4 regions of the Microbispora sp. NPDC046933 genome follow, and region 4 is predicted to be linked to each of the others. Evidence: predicted binding sites of a transcription regulator. Region 4 holds the regulator's gene; each other region holds the start of a gene.
What was found. The regulator LexA, encoded in region 4, represses DNA repair genes until DNA is damaged. The targets are predictions, from matches to a motif close to TCGAACANNTGTTCGA.
Positions count from the first base shown of each region.

Region 1: a site for LexA is predicted at 1,618-1,633, ahead of ABZ857_RS34260 (DUF6504 family protein). Genes of this name have one in related genera too.
Region 2: a site for LexA is predicted at 1,358-1,373, ahead of ruvC (crossover junction endodeoxyribonuclease RuvC). Genes of this name have one in related genera too.
Region 3: a site for LexA is predicted at 1,201-1,216, ahead of ABZ857_RS32085 (SAV_6107 family HEPN domain-containing protein). Genes of this name have one in related genera too.

Region 1 covers NZ_JBEYWW010000033.1:54,033-57,235, forward strand. The annotation lists gene ABZ857_RS34250 (NRAMP family divalent metal transporter) at 1-313, opposite strand, end outside; gene ABZ857_RS34255 (GntR family transcriptional regulator) at 600-1,298, shown strand; gene ABZ857_RS34260 (DUF6504 family protein) at 1,708-1,974, shown strand; gene dnaE (DNA polymerase III subunit alpha) at 2,054-3,203, shown strand, end outside.
Region 2 covers NZ_JBEYWW010000024.1:98,800-102,002, forward strand. The annotation lists gene ABZ857_RS29005 (GNAT family N-acetyltransferase) at 114-1,319, shown strand; gene ruvC (crossover junction endodeoxyribonuclease RuvC) at 1,441-2,061, shown strand; gene ruvA (Holliday junction branch migration protein RuvA) at 2,058-2,678, shown strand; gene ruvB (Holliday junction branch migration DNA helicase RuvB) at 2,758-3,203, shown strand, end outside.
Region 3 covers NZ_JBEYWW010000029.1:62,304-65,506, forward strand. The annotation lists gene ABZ857_RS32075 (YbaK/EbsC family protein) at 1-91, opposite strand, end outside; gene ABZ857_RS32080 (L,D-transpeptidase family protein) at 219-1,079, shown strand; gene ABZ857_RS32085 (SAV_6107 family HEPN domain-containing protein) at 1,485-1,922, shown strand; gene ABZ857_RS32090 (arginine deiminase) at 2,098-3,203, opposite strand, start outside.
Region 4 covers NZ_JBEYWW010000016.1:69,893-73,095, reverse strand. The annotation lists gene ABZ857_RS22045 (vitamin B12-dependent ribonucleotide reductase) at 1-122, opposite strand, end outside; gene nrdR (transcriptional regulator NrdR) at 252-722, opposite strand; gene lexA (transcriptional repressor LexA) at 1,154-1,870, shown strand; gene ABZ857_RS22030 (cellulase family glycosylhydrolase) at 1,964-3,203, opposite strand, start outside.

The DNA.
Region 1 (3,203 bases), on a different contig from region 4:
TCTTGACATCGACCCCCGCGAGGGCGTTCAGGCCGAGTGCCGCGCCGCCGACGTTGCCGATGTTGAACACCAGGCCGCCGAAGGCCACGAGGACGGCCAGGAGATATCCCGAACCGGGCAGCACCCGGTTGCCCAGCGTCTGGGCGCGCATCCCGGAGACGCCGATCACCCGCCAGACGTTCAGCTGGACGGCGATGTCGACGAGGATCGACGCGACGATCACGAACGCGAACGCCGCCCCGAGCCGGGCCGTGAACGTCGTCGTCTGGGTGATGAAGCCGGGGCCGATGGCGCTCGTGGCCATGAGGAACATCGCGCCGAGCAGCGCCGAGCGCGGTCCTCGGCTCCCGATGCCCGCAGGTGAAGCGGTGTCCGCGGGTGAAGCCGCCTGGATCTTGGGGGGTTGACTCATGGGAGACTCCTTTGCTCACCTCCCGCGAAATTAGAGGATTGTTCAACGATTCATCAAGCCCCTTGTAGGTTACTTCCGCGCTACAACTGGGTGTGATCACGCGAAGTCCGATGGTGATCGCGGAAATCAGGTGACATGTCGCGGCCTAAGCTGGGAGTGATCTGACGGTCGAGAAAGGGTTACGGCGATGACGGCGATGGCTGACTGGGCGGCACGGTTGAGCGCGGCTCGGCCGGTGCTCGATCGGGCCAGCGCCGCGGAACTGGTCGCCGACGTCCTGCGGGAGAACGTCATCGACGGCTCCCTGCCCCCGGGCACCCGACTGTCGGAGGAGACGATCGGGAACCTGCTCGGCGTCTCCCGCAACACGCTCCGAGAGGCGTTCAGGCTGCTGTCGCACGAGAACCTGCTGGTGCACGAGCTGCATCGCGGTGTCTTCGTCCGCAAACTCGCCGCGGCCGACGTGGCGGACATCTACGCGATGCGGCGCATCCTGGAGACGGCGGGCGTGCGGGCCGCGGTCACGGCCCCGCCCGAGGCCGTACGGGAGGTGCGGCGCCACGTCGACGAGGGCCAGGCGGCCGCGGAGAGCGGCGACTGGGCGGCCGTCGGCACCGCCAACATGCGCTTCCACCGCGCGATCACCGCGCTGCTCGCCAGCCCGCGCGTGGACGAGACCATGGCGCGCCTGCTCGCCGAGCTGCGGCTGGCCTTCCACGTGATGGGCGAGCTCAGGACCTTCCACGAGCCCTACCTGGAAGACAACGCGCGCATCGCCACGCTGCTGATAGACGGCGACCACGAGCGGGCCGAGCGGGAGCTTGTCGCCTACTTCGACACGGCGGAGGCCCAGCTGCTGGCCGCCTACGCGGAACGCGGGGTGTGAGCTCCTCGCCGACGCCAGGCCCCCGGTGACGCCTGGGCGCCAACGTCCTGCACCGGGCCGGGGGAGCCGGCCACCTGTCGGGCGGTCGGTGGACGTACGGGGACGTTTCCGGCGGGTCCGCTCGGGACACCCGGGTGGCCGCCGTCGTCGGGGAGCCGGGGGCGGCGCGCGTCTGGGCGGCGGTGACGGACGCCACCGAACGAGAGGAGCCGCCGTACCGGGGCGGCGGGATCCGGATCGGCGAGTGATCCGCCGGCGGACGCGCTTCCTGGGCTTTCGTTCCCGGAAACGGACCGCGCCGACTTGCGTTCGATCTCCTGGGAACGTATGTTCGAAGTAGCGGCGATTCTGCCCGAATCATCCGCCCGTCTTCCCCCGGGTGGCCACGAAGCCACAGGGAGAAGGAGTCTTGAGCAGACTTTACGGCGATCCGATCGAGGTGTGGGTCCGGGACGGGCATCCTGCCCAGTTCGTCTGGCGTGACCGGCTCTACACCGTCCGCGAGATCCAGGACCACTGGGTGGTCGCCAGGGAATGGTGGAAGACCTCGGACGCCGATCCCGGCGAGCGGCGCTTCTGGCGAGTGGGGGCCGCGGCCGGCAAGGAGGTCGGGACCTATGAACTGCGCTTCGACACCGCCAGCGGCGGCTGGCTCCTGCTGAGGGCCTGGGACTGATGGGAACGCTCCAGCTACCCACGACGTTCGGGGGACGGGCCGCTGGAGGACGGACCGGGGGACGGACGGGGGCGCGCCCGTGACGGAACCCTTCGCCCACCTGCACGTGGCGTCCGCCTTCTCGCTGCGGTACGGCACCGCGTTCCCGTCCGCCCTCGTCCGGCGGGCCGCCGAGCACGGCATGGACACGCTGGCGCTGACCGACCGCGACGGCCTCTACGGCGCGGTCAAGCACGTCATCGCCTGCCACGAGCGGGGCGTCCGCCCGGTCGTCGGCGTCGACCTCGCCCTCGACAAGGGTTCTTCCACGTCGGACGACCTGTTCGGGGGCGGCCTGCCGTCCGCCCGCCCGGCCCACGGCCGCCGTACCGGACACGGACATGGACACGGACACGGACATGGACACGGCCGCCCGGCGGCGGGCGAGCCGGCACGGGTCGTCGTGCTCGCGCGCACCGGCGGCTGGGCCTCGCTGTGCCGCCTGGTCACGGCGGCCCACCACGCGGGGGAGCGCGGCGAGCCGTACGTCACGCCGGGGATGGTGGCCGAGCACGCGACCGGCCCGGACGGCGGGCCGCGGCTGACCGTGCTGCTCGGGCCCCGCTCCGGCGTCGGCCGCGCGGTGGCCGAGCGGCGCGACGACCAGGCCCGGGCCCTGCTGGCCGCCTGGCGCGCGGTGGTCCCCGACCTGGTCGTCGAGGTGTCCGACCTGTACGGCTACCGCGACGCGAACGTCGCCACCCGAATGATCGGGCTGGCCGACTCGATGGGCGTGCCGGTCGTGCTGACCAACGCGGTCCGCTACCTGGACGCCGCCGATCACCAGGTCGGCAACGTGCTCGACGCGGCGCGCAAGCTGGTGCCCCTCGACGGGCGGCATCTCGACGACCCCACCGCCCACGCGTACCTGAAGGACGGCGCCGAGATGGCGCGGGTGGCCGCGCGGATCTGCGGCGGCGACACCGGCCGGGCGGCGCGGCTGCTGGCCGAGACGCGCCGCGTGGCCGAGCGGTGCGTGCTCGACCCCGTCGAGATCGTGCCCCTGCTCGAACCCGAGCGGCCCCGGCTCCACCTGCCGGAGGTCGGTGAGGACCCGGTGCCCCTGCTGCGGCGCCGCTGCGAGGAGGGGCTGGCCCGGCGGGGCCTGGAGCGCTCGGCCGAGGCCCGCGACCGGCTCGCCGCCGAACTCCACGTCATCGAGAGGAAGCGGCTGTCGGGCTACTTCACGT
Region 2 (3,203 bases), on a different contig from region 4:
CAGGGAGGCACGGGCCCTCGGCCCCAGGGAGGCACGGGCCCTCGGCCCCAGGGCGGCGAGGGGGCGGAAAACCGGTGGCAGAGTCCGCCGGGGCCCGCATAGCTTGGCCGGTTGTGGAAATCCGTCATCTCACCAGCGACGATCTGGACGCCGTCCTCGACAACCGCAGGCGCGCCTTCGGCCCCTTGTCCGGCGGCGGCGCCGAGACCTGGCGCAAGCTCGTCTCCCCGATGCTGCCCGAGGGCCGTTACCTGGGCGCCTTCGACGGCTCCCGCCTTCTCGGCACCGCCAGGGTCAACCCGTACGTCCAGTGGTGGCACGGCCGCCCGCAGTCGATGGGCGGCGTGGCGAGCGTGACGGTGGCGCCGGAGGACCGCGGCAGGGGAGTGGGCCGGGCGCTCATGGACGCGGTGGTCGAGCGCTGCGCGGAGCTCGGCCACGCGGTCTCCGCGCTCTACCCGGCCACCACGCCGCTGTACCGCAGCGCGGGCTACGAGCACGCCGGCGTGCTCCACCGGATCACCGTGCCCGCCGAGGCGCTGCGTACGCTGGGCGGCCCCGGCGGCCCCGGCGGCGCTGTCAACGGCGTCGACGCGGTCAAGCTGCGCCGGATGGGCCCCGCCGACGCGGCCGAGCTCGTGGCCCTGATCGGCCGGGTGCACGCCGCCACCCGCGCGAGCGGGCCGCTGTGCTTCGACGAACGGACCTGGCGGCTGTGGCTGGAGGACGACGACGACTTCTGCTACCTGGCCGACGACGGGTTCGTCGTCTACCGGTGGAGCGACGGGGACATCGAGGTCGACAACCTGCTGGCGGGGTCGGAGGCGACGGCCCGGGCCCTGTGGTCGATGGTCGGCAGCGCCTCGTCCGTCGCGAAGTCGGTGACCGCCTGCGTCGACCCGGCCGACCCGGTTCTCTGGATGCTGCGGGAGCGGTCGAAGGACGAGGTCAGCCAGACCCGGTGGATGTTCCGGCTGATCGACCTGCCCGCCGCGGTCGAGGGGCGCGGTTTCCCCGCAGGGGTGTCCGTCGAGACCCCCGTCGAGGTGACCGACTCCCGGCGCCCGGGCAACACGGGCACGTGGCTGCTGCGGGTGGACGGCGGCTCCGGCTCGGTGACGCGGCGGGACGCGGCGCGTGGTGAGGGGGCACACGGGGACGCGACGCGGCTCACGATCGGCGGGATGTCCGCGCTGTTCGCCGGCGTGCCCACGGCCACGCTCCGCCGCGCCGGCCTGCTGACCGGCGGCTCTCCCGAGGCCGACGACGCGCTGGACGCCGCGTTCGGCTGCGCCGCGTACATGGTCGACTACTTCTGACGCACCCGCGCGGCCGCTGATCGCGATAGAGTGACCGACCGAACAGATGTTCGGCGCAGTGGCGGCCGCGCCGTGGCCGCGCCGCCGGGATCAGGGAGGCGTGCCGGTGCGGTTGCCCCAACTGCGGGTGATGGGCGTGGACCCGGGGCTGACGCGGTGCGGCCTCGGCGCCGTGGAGGGCCGTCCTGGCGCGCCGCTGAGCCTGCTGTCGGTCGGGGTGGTCCGCACCCCGGCCGACGACGACATCGGGTCCCGGCTGGTCGTCATCGAGGCGGAGATCGAGCGCTGGCTCGACGAGATCAGGCCCGACGCGGTCGCCGTCGAGCGGGTCTTCGCCCAGCACAACGTCCGCACGGTCATGGGGACGGCCCAGGCGTCGGCCGTCGCGATCGTCTGCGCGGCCCGGCGGGGGCTGCCGGTCGCGCTGCACACGCCGAGCGAGGTCAAGGCCGCCATCACGGGCAACGGCAACGCCGACAAGAAGCAGGTCGGCACGATGGTCACCCGGCTGCTGCGGCTCGACGCCATGCCCAAGCCGGCGGACGCGGCCGACGCGCTCGCCCTGGCCATCTGCCACGTCTGGCGCGGCGGCGTGCAGCACCGCCTGGCCGACGCCCTGGCCCGGGCCCGTTCCGGGGGTGCGGGCACTACTGGCACCACTGGCACTGGGGGCTCTGGTAGGACTGGGAGGCCCGGCGACGTCGCGGCCGGGCGTCCGGACCGGGGAGGGGACACGCGGTGATCGCATCCGTTGCGGGGCAGGTGGCGGCGATCGGGGCCGACAGCGCCGTGGTCGAGGTGGGCGGAGTCGGGATGCTCGTCCACTGCACCCCGGGCACCCTGGCCGGGCTGCGCGTCGGCGAACCCGCCCGGCTGTCCACCTCGCTCGTCGTCCGCGAGGACTCGCTCACGCTGTACGGCTTCGCCTCCGACGACGAGCGCACGGTCTTCGAGCTGCTCCAGACGGCCAGCGGGGTCGGGCCGCGCCTGGCCCTGGCCATGCTCGCGGTCCACGCGCCCAACGCGCTGCGGGTCGCGGTGGCGAGCGGCGACATCAAGGCCCTGACGATGGTGCCCGGCATCGGCCAGAAGGGCGCGCAGCGCATCGTGCTCGAACTCAAGGACAAGCTCGGCACCCCGGCCGCGGCCGTCGACGCCGCGATCAACGGCGCGGCGGCGCCGCCCGTCTGGCGCGACCAGGTCCACTCGGGACTGGTCGGGCTCGGCTACTCGTCACGGGACGCCGACGAGGCGGTCGCGGCGGTCAGCGCGGAGGCCGAGGCGGAGGTCGCGGCCGGCCGCACCCCGCAGGTGGCCGCGCTGCTCAAGTCCGCCCTGCGCGCGCTGAGCGCGCGGTGACCGCGTGACTGGCTGACGGTTCGATGAAAGTTTCACCGGGAAGCGGACGGGTCCCGGCAGGCCGAGCGGATGGTGTCGAGTGAGCTTCGAGCGGGATCTCGTGTCGCCGGAACCGGAGGGCGACGAGCGGGTGATCGAGGCCGCGCTGCGTCCCCGGCGCCTGGACGAGTTCATCGGGCAGGGCCGGGTGCGCGAGCAGCTGTCGCTGGTGCTGGAGAGCGCCCTGCGCCGCAACCGCCCGCCCGACCACGTCCTGATGAGCGGCGGCCCCGGGCTCGGCAAGACGACGCTCGCCATGATCATCGCCTCCGAGCTGGGCGCGCCGCTGCGGATGACCTCAGGCCCGGCGCTGGAGCGCGCGGGCGACCTCGCCGCGATCCTGTCCACGCTGACCGAGGGCGAGGTCCTGTTCATCGACGAGATCCACCGCATGGCCCGGCCGGCGGAGGAGATGCTCTACCTCGCCATGGAGGACTTCCGGGTCGACATCGTCGTGGGCAAGGGTCCCGGCGCCACCTCGATCCC
Region 3 (3,203 bases), on a different contig from region 4:
CCTCGTCCAGCACGACGACCTCGCCCGCCACCTCGTGGGCCCGCAGGGCCTCCTGGACCCGGACGACGTTCGGATGCAACTTTTCTGCCACCCGGTCACTCTAAACGGATTGCCAGGACATACGCGGCCGATTATGGCCACTTACGATCACGCGGCTCACAATCGGACCGTAAGGTGAGTCTTTTGATCGAGAAAACGAACTTATGAGGGGGTTGGTCATGATGAGGGGTCGACGGCGACTGCTCGTCGCGGTGGGGGCGGCGACGTTCGCGACCGCCTTCGCGGCGACCGGCGTGAGCGGCACGGCGCAGGCGCGCACCGCCGCGCCGACGGGGGCCGTGACCACGGGGACCGTGCTCTCGGCGTCCTCGGCGTCCTCGACGCTCCCGGCGAGGGCCGCCGTGGCCGCCCGCGCCGCCGCCTACCCGCCGTTCACCGCGCCGGGCAAGACGCTCAGGCTCGGCGCCAAGGGCTCCGCCGTGAAGGCGCTGCAGACCCGGCTCAAGGAACTCGGGTACGTGCCCGGCAGTGCCGACGGCCGGTACGGCGGGGCCACGCTGACGGCGGTCTGGGCGTTCCAGAAGGTGCAGGGGATCACGCCGACCAGCACGGTCGCCGCCCGCACCTGGAGGGCGCTGGAGAACCCCCGGGCGCCCAAGGTCCTGGTGCCCAGGGGCAAGGCGACCCGCGTCGAGGTGAACCTGACCAAGCAGGTGATGGTCCTGTACCGGGATGGCGCCCCGGTGCTGATCAGTCACATGTCCAGCGGCAGCGGCGTTCCCTACACCGAGTACGCCACCTGGAACGGCAAGCGGCAGCGGTTCTCCGGCGGCGCCCGCACGCCGACCGGCGACTACAAGACCACCTGGCGGGTCAAGGGCTGGCACCGGTCCTACCTCGGGCAGCTCTACAACCCGATCTTCTTCAACGGCGGCATCGCGCTCCACGGCGCACTGTCGGTGCCGCTCTACCCGGCGTCGCACGGCTGCGTGCGGCTGCCCATGAACGTCGCCGAGATCCTGCCCGGCATGCTCGGCAAGGGCGTCCCCGTGCACGTCAGGGGCGCCTTCAGGCGCTGATCCCATCCCCCGGAGGGGCCCCGCGCGAGGTGTCGCGCGGGGCCCCTCCGTCGTCTGTCGCCCGCGTTTCGAACGCGGTCCTCGAACACGTATTCGTTGACAGCCTTGACAGGGGACATGATCGAATCTATGTTCGATGGAGTGGGCGTGGGACTCGCGGCTCGCGCCCACCCCGTTGGATTCGTGCCTTCGTCGTCGGCGGAGACGGATGCGGCACGGCCCGCGGCGTGGGCCGGACGGGGAGAGGGGAAGCTCCTCGTCCGGCCGCCCACGGGAGCCTGAGAAAGCGTCGGGCGATCTCGAGCGGTTCACGGGATCTCCCGGCCGGCGAAATTGTCGGTGCGATCTGCGACTGTGAAGTCACCGGCGACCTTCGCCGGAGTGCCACGACTCAAGGAGGCGGGCATGACTGAGCAGAACGACGAGCAGAAGAGCGGGCCCCGGCTCTCGCAGGCGGTTCTGGCACACCTCGCGGACGCCAGGGCATGCCTCGCGGACGCCACCGTCGGGCCCACCCCCGCGGACCGCTACGTCTCGGCCCACCTGGCGGCCCTCCGAGCGGCCGCCGGGATCCTCGCGGCCCGTCCGCGGCCGATGGACGGCCGCAGGCGGCGGCTGCGCAGCGCCTGGGAGCTGCTCCCGGAGGCCGAACCCAAGCTCGCGGACTGGGCGGCCTACTTCGCGGTGACCGCGACCAAGCGTGCGGCGGCCGAGGCCGGCATGGTCCGCGCCGTCACGCAGAACGACGCAGAAGAGATCATAGCGGAAGCGGACAGGTTCGTCGGCGAGGTCGAGTCGATCCTCGGCCTGCCCGGCCGCCCCACGCTGCCCATGGCCGGCTGACCTCCGTCCCTCAGCCCGGCGCTTGGGACGTTGACGGCCGGGATGCCGGGTCTGAGGAGGCGGCCCTCACAAGCGGAGCGGCGCCGTCCGATGACCGGCCGCGCGCCGGACCGGACCGCGCTTTCGCGGCACGGCCGTCCGCGAGCCCCGGCCCGGGCGCGAGCCGTGGCGGTGGTCAGACGGGGTCGCGCTCCAGCGGGCAGCTCATGCACCGCGGCCCGCCGCGCCCGCGGCCGAGCTCGCTGCCGCGGATCGGGATGACCTCGATGCCGTGCCTGCGCAGGTGATTGTTGGTCGTGGTGTTGCGCTCGTAGGCCACGACCACGCCGGGTTCCAGCGCCAGCACGTTGCAGCCGTCGTCCCACTGCTCGCGCTCGGCCGCGTGCACGTCCTGCGTCGGCGTGAGGACCTTGATGTCGTCGAGGCCGAGGGCCCGCGCGATCGCCTTGTGCATGTCCTCCGGCGGATGGTCGGTGACCTTCAGCTCCTTGTCGGTGTCGCCCGGCTCCACGGTGTACGACGGGAGCATGCCGAGCCCGGCGTACTTGGTGAACACGCCCACGTCGACGTTGGTCATCACGGTGTCGAGGTGCATGAACGCACGGGTCTTGGGCAGGTCGAGCGCCACGATGCGGGTCGCCGACCCCGCCCGGAACAGGTTGGTCGCCAGCATCTCCACGGCCTGCGGCTGGGTGCGCTCGCTCACCCCGACGAGCACGACGCCGTTGCCGAGCACCAGGACGTCGCCGCCCTCGATGGTGGCCGGGGCCATGCGCACGCCCTCGTACCAGACGTTGAACCCGCCGCCGCCGGGGTTGCCGTACCCCGCGGCGAACAGCGGGTGCCACCGGTAGACCGCCTCGTAGTTGACGGTCTCCCGTCTGCGCGCCTTCTTGCGCATCGGGTTGATCGACACCCCGTCGTACACCCAGCAGGAGGTGTCGCGGGCGAACAGGTGGTTGGGCAGCGGCGGGAGGACGAAGTCGTCCATGCCGAGCGTGTGGAAGGCGATGGAGCCCGGGTCGCAGCCCAGCTCCATGATCTCGCGTTTGGTGATCCCGCCGGTCAGCAGCGGCGCGAGCGTGTCCGCGTCGAGGGCGTCGAGCGTGTTGCGGATCGCGTCGGCGGCCAGCGGGCCGAACCAGTGCTCGTCGACGCTGCCGTCGAGGATGTGCTTGCGCGCGTCGGGGATCTCGATCACCTCACGCAGGAGGTCGCCGAGATGGTGCACCTCGACGCCGCGCCCGGCGAGCACCTCGCACCACTCCCGGTGCTCCTCCA
Region 4 (3,203 bases):
ACCTCGTCGTACGGGTGGACACCCGGGGTGGTGAAGACGCGCTTCATCTTCAGGCCCTTGCGCGGCCGCTTGCCGGCCCGGCCCCCCGCACCCGATACGGTGCCGCTCACGGTCTCCGTCATGACTTCCCCCTCCCAGGGCCCGGTGGAGCCCCTCTTTCGGACCACGCTCGTTACAACCTCATCGTCGCGCCGCCGCCACCGCGTCCGCGCCGTGCCCGCGCCCCGTCCCGGTCGTCCCGGGAGGCGCGCCTAGTCCTCGACCGGCTCCAGCTCGCCTCTGGCGGACCGGAGCCGCTCGATCTCCGCCTCGAAGTCGGCCAGCGTCTCGAATCCCCGGTAGACCGACGCGAACCGCAGGTAGGCCACCTCGTCGAGGTCGCGGAGAGGGCCCAGGATGGCCAGGCCCACCTCGTGGGAGGCGATCTCGGCCGCGCCGGTGCCCCGGATGCTCTCCTCCACGCGCTGCCCGAGCTGGGCGAGGGAGTCCTCGCTGACCGGGCGCCCCTGGCAGGCCCGCCGCACGCCGGCGATGACCTTCTCCCGGGAGAACGGCTCGGTGACCCCGCTGCGCTTGCTCACCATCAGCAGCACGGTCTCCTGGGTGGTGAACCTGCGCCCGCACTCGGGGCAGGTGCGCCGGCGGCGGATCGCCGCCCCGTCTTCGGCCGCACGGCTGTCCACGACCCGGGTGTCCGGGTGGCGACAGAACGGACAGTGCACTTCATCGCCTCCCTGAACGCACATCCCGAACACAAGGTGTGGTGAACTTACACCGCTGTGACTACTAGATGTTGTGGTCCAACCGTAGGAGTGCCCGACCTTGAACGCAAGTCGAACGGGCCATGGGAGAGGAAGTGCCTGTTCGGCGCGCGTGTCGCGCCTCCAGTCACGGCAGCCTCAACTGCCCCACGCGTAGGGGAATACGCCCTTTACGCGCCATTTCCAGCTGATTTCCGTACGGCTTCTGACCTGGGCGTACAGCGGTCAAAGAAGATCGGGTAAATCGAACACGGGATCGATCGAACTCCCGTACGATGAGACGGACGGCGAGATCGGCGATTTCGCTGGATATCGAACAATTGTTTGACGGTGATCTTGAATCGCGGTACGGTCGCTCTGTGCGACATGAGGAACACGGATTGAGAGGTGGCATCGTGAGTGACCGAAGTGAGCAAGCGGATGGCGTCAGCGACCTCGCGGTTCGCAGGCGCGACTCGCTTGGCCTCACCCCCAGGCAGCGGAAGATCCTCGAGGTGATCCGCGACTCGGTCCAGCAGCGCGGCTATCCGCCGTCCATGCGGGAGATCGGGGAAGCGGTCCAGCTGACCAGCACCTCCAGCGTGTCGCACCAGCTCACGGCGCTCCAGCGTAAGGGCTACCTCCGGCGTGACCCGCACCGGCCCCGGGCCCTGGAGGTCCGGCTGCCCGGCGAGCCGGTGCTGTGGGTGGATCCGGACGCCACCAGCGAGGAGGAGGCCGGGTTCAACCGGCCCACCGCGGCGTACGTGCCGCTGGTCGGCCGCATCGCGGCCGGTGGGCCCATCCTCGCCGAGCAGAGCATCGAGGACGTGTACGCGCTGCCCAAGCAGCTCGTGGGCGAGGGCACGCTGTTCCTGCTCCAGGTCTCCGGCGACTCGATGATCGAGGCCGCCATCGCCGACGGCGACTGGGTCGTGGTGCGGCAGCAGCCGGTCGCCGACAACGGCGACATCGTGGCCGCCATGATCGACGGCGAGGCCACCGTGAAGACGTTCAAGCGCAAGGACGGGCACGTGTGGCTGGTGCCGCACAACCCCAACTACGAGCCGATCCCCGGTGACGAGGCCACCGTGCTCGGCAAGGTCACGGCCGTCCTGCGCAAGCTGTAACCGGTCCGCCGGTTCCGGACGCCGCACAGGGACAAGCCCGGCGCTCACGGGAGCGCCGGGCTTGTGCTGTGCCCTGCGGGGCTTGTGCCGTCGTCAGGACGCGGTGCAGCTCACCGGCGACGGAACGCCGTTGGTGCCCGACCAGCTGCCGTTGAAGCCGAACGTGGTCGAGGCCCCGGCGCCCAGCGCGCCGTTGTAGGCCAGGTTCGTCACCGTGACGTTGGACCCGCTCGCGCTGAGCGTGCCGTTCCAGAGCTGGCTGATGCTCTGGCCGTCCGGGAAGGCCCACTTCACGGTCCAGCCCGAGATGGCCGAGGAACCCGCCTTGACCGTGACCTCGCCCTGGAAGCCGCCGGGATACTGGTTGGCGACCTTGTACGTGGCGGTGCAGGTCTTCCCGCCCGGCGACGAAGGAGACGCGGACGGCGACGCGGAGGGGGACGCCGACGGCGAGACCGACGGGGATGCCGAGGGGGACGCCGAGGGGGACACGCTCGGCGAGGCCGAGGGCGACACCGGCGGCGTCGGGTTGCCGCCCGTGGGCGGGATCAGGTAGGGCGAGATAATGCTCTGCTTGGCCTGGTCGACCGTCGCCCAGTCGTCCTTCAGGATGCCGCCCGTGTCACCCGAGTTGGGGTTCCACGACCAGTAGGTGAACGACATGCCGTTCACCCCGCTGCCCATGTACTTCATGAGCTCCTGGAGCCAGATCTTGTCGACGTTGCTGGCCAGCGTGGTGCCGAACTCGCCCACCATGATCGGCGCGATGTTCTGCTTGTACAGGTAGCCCCAGTACTTGTCCCAGATGGCCGGCATGTTGGCCGGGTACGACGGGTCGTCGAACCACGCCTGGTGGTAGACCGACGTGGCGTACTCGTGCGGCGAGTAGACGAGCCGGTTGGCCACGTTCAGCCGCACCGGGTACTGCCCGGCCTTGGTGAGGTTGCCGCCCCACCAGCCGCAGTCCTCGTCGTTGCTGGGGTCGTTGTCCCAGATGTTGGACAGGCCGCCGCTCGGGCAGCTCACGCCCTCCACGAAGATCAGCCAGTTGGGCTGCACGGACAGGATCGCGTTGCCCGCCCGCTCGGCCGCCAGACGCCAGTCGCGCGACTCGTCGCCGCAGCCCCAGCAGGAGCCGGTGGCGTTCGGGTTGGTGCCGTCGGCGTGCGGCTCGTTGTGCAGGTCCGCGCCGATCACGGTGGTGTTGCCGGCGTAGTGCTGGGCCAGCGACTTCCAGTCGCTGATCCAGGTGGACTCGGGGACGCCCGAGGTGTACCACAGCGCCGTCTGGCCCGCGCTGGTCGGCCGGTGCCGGTCGAGGATGATGCGCATG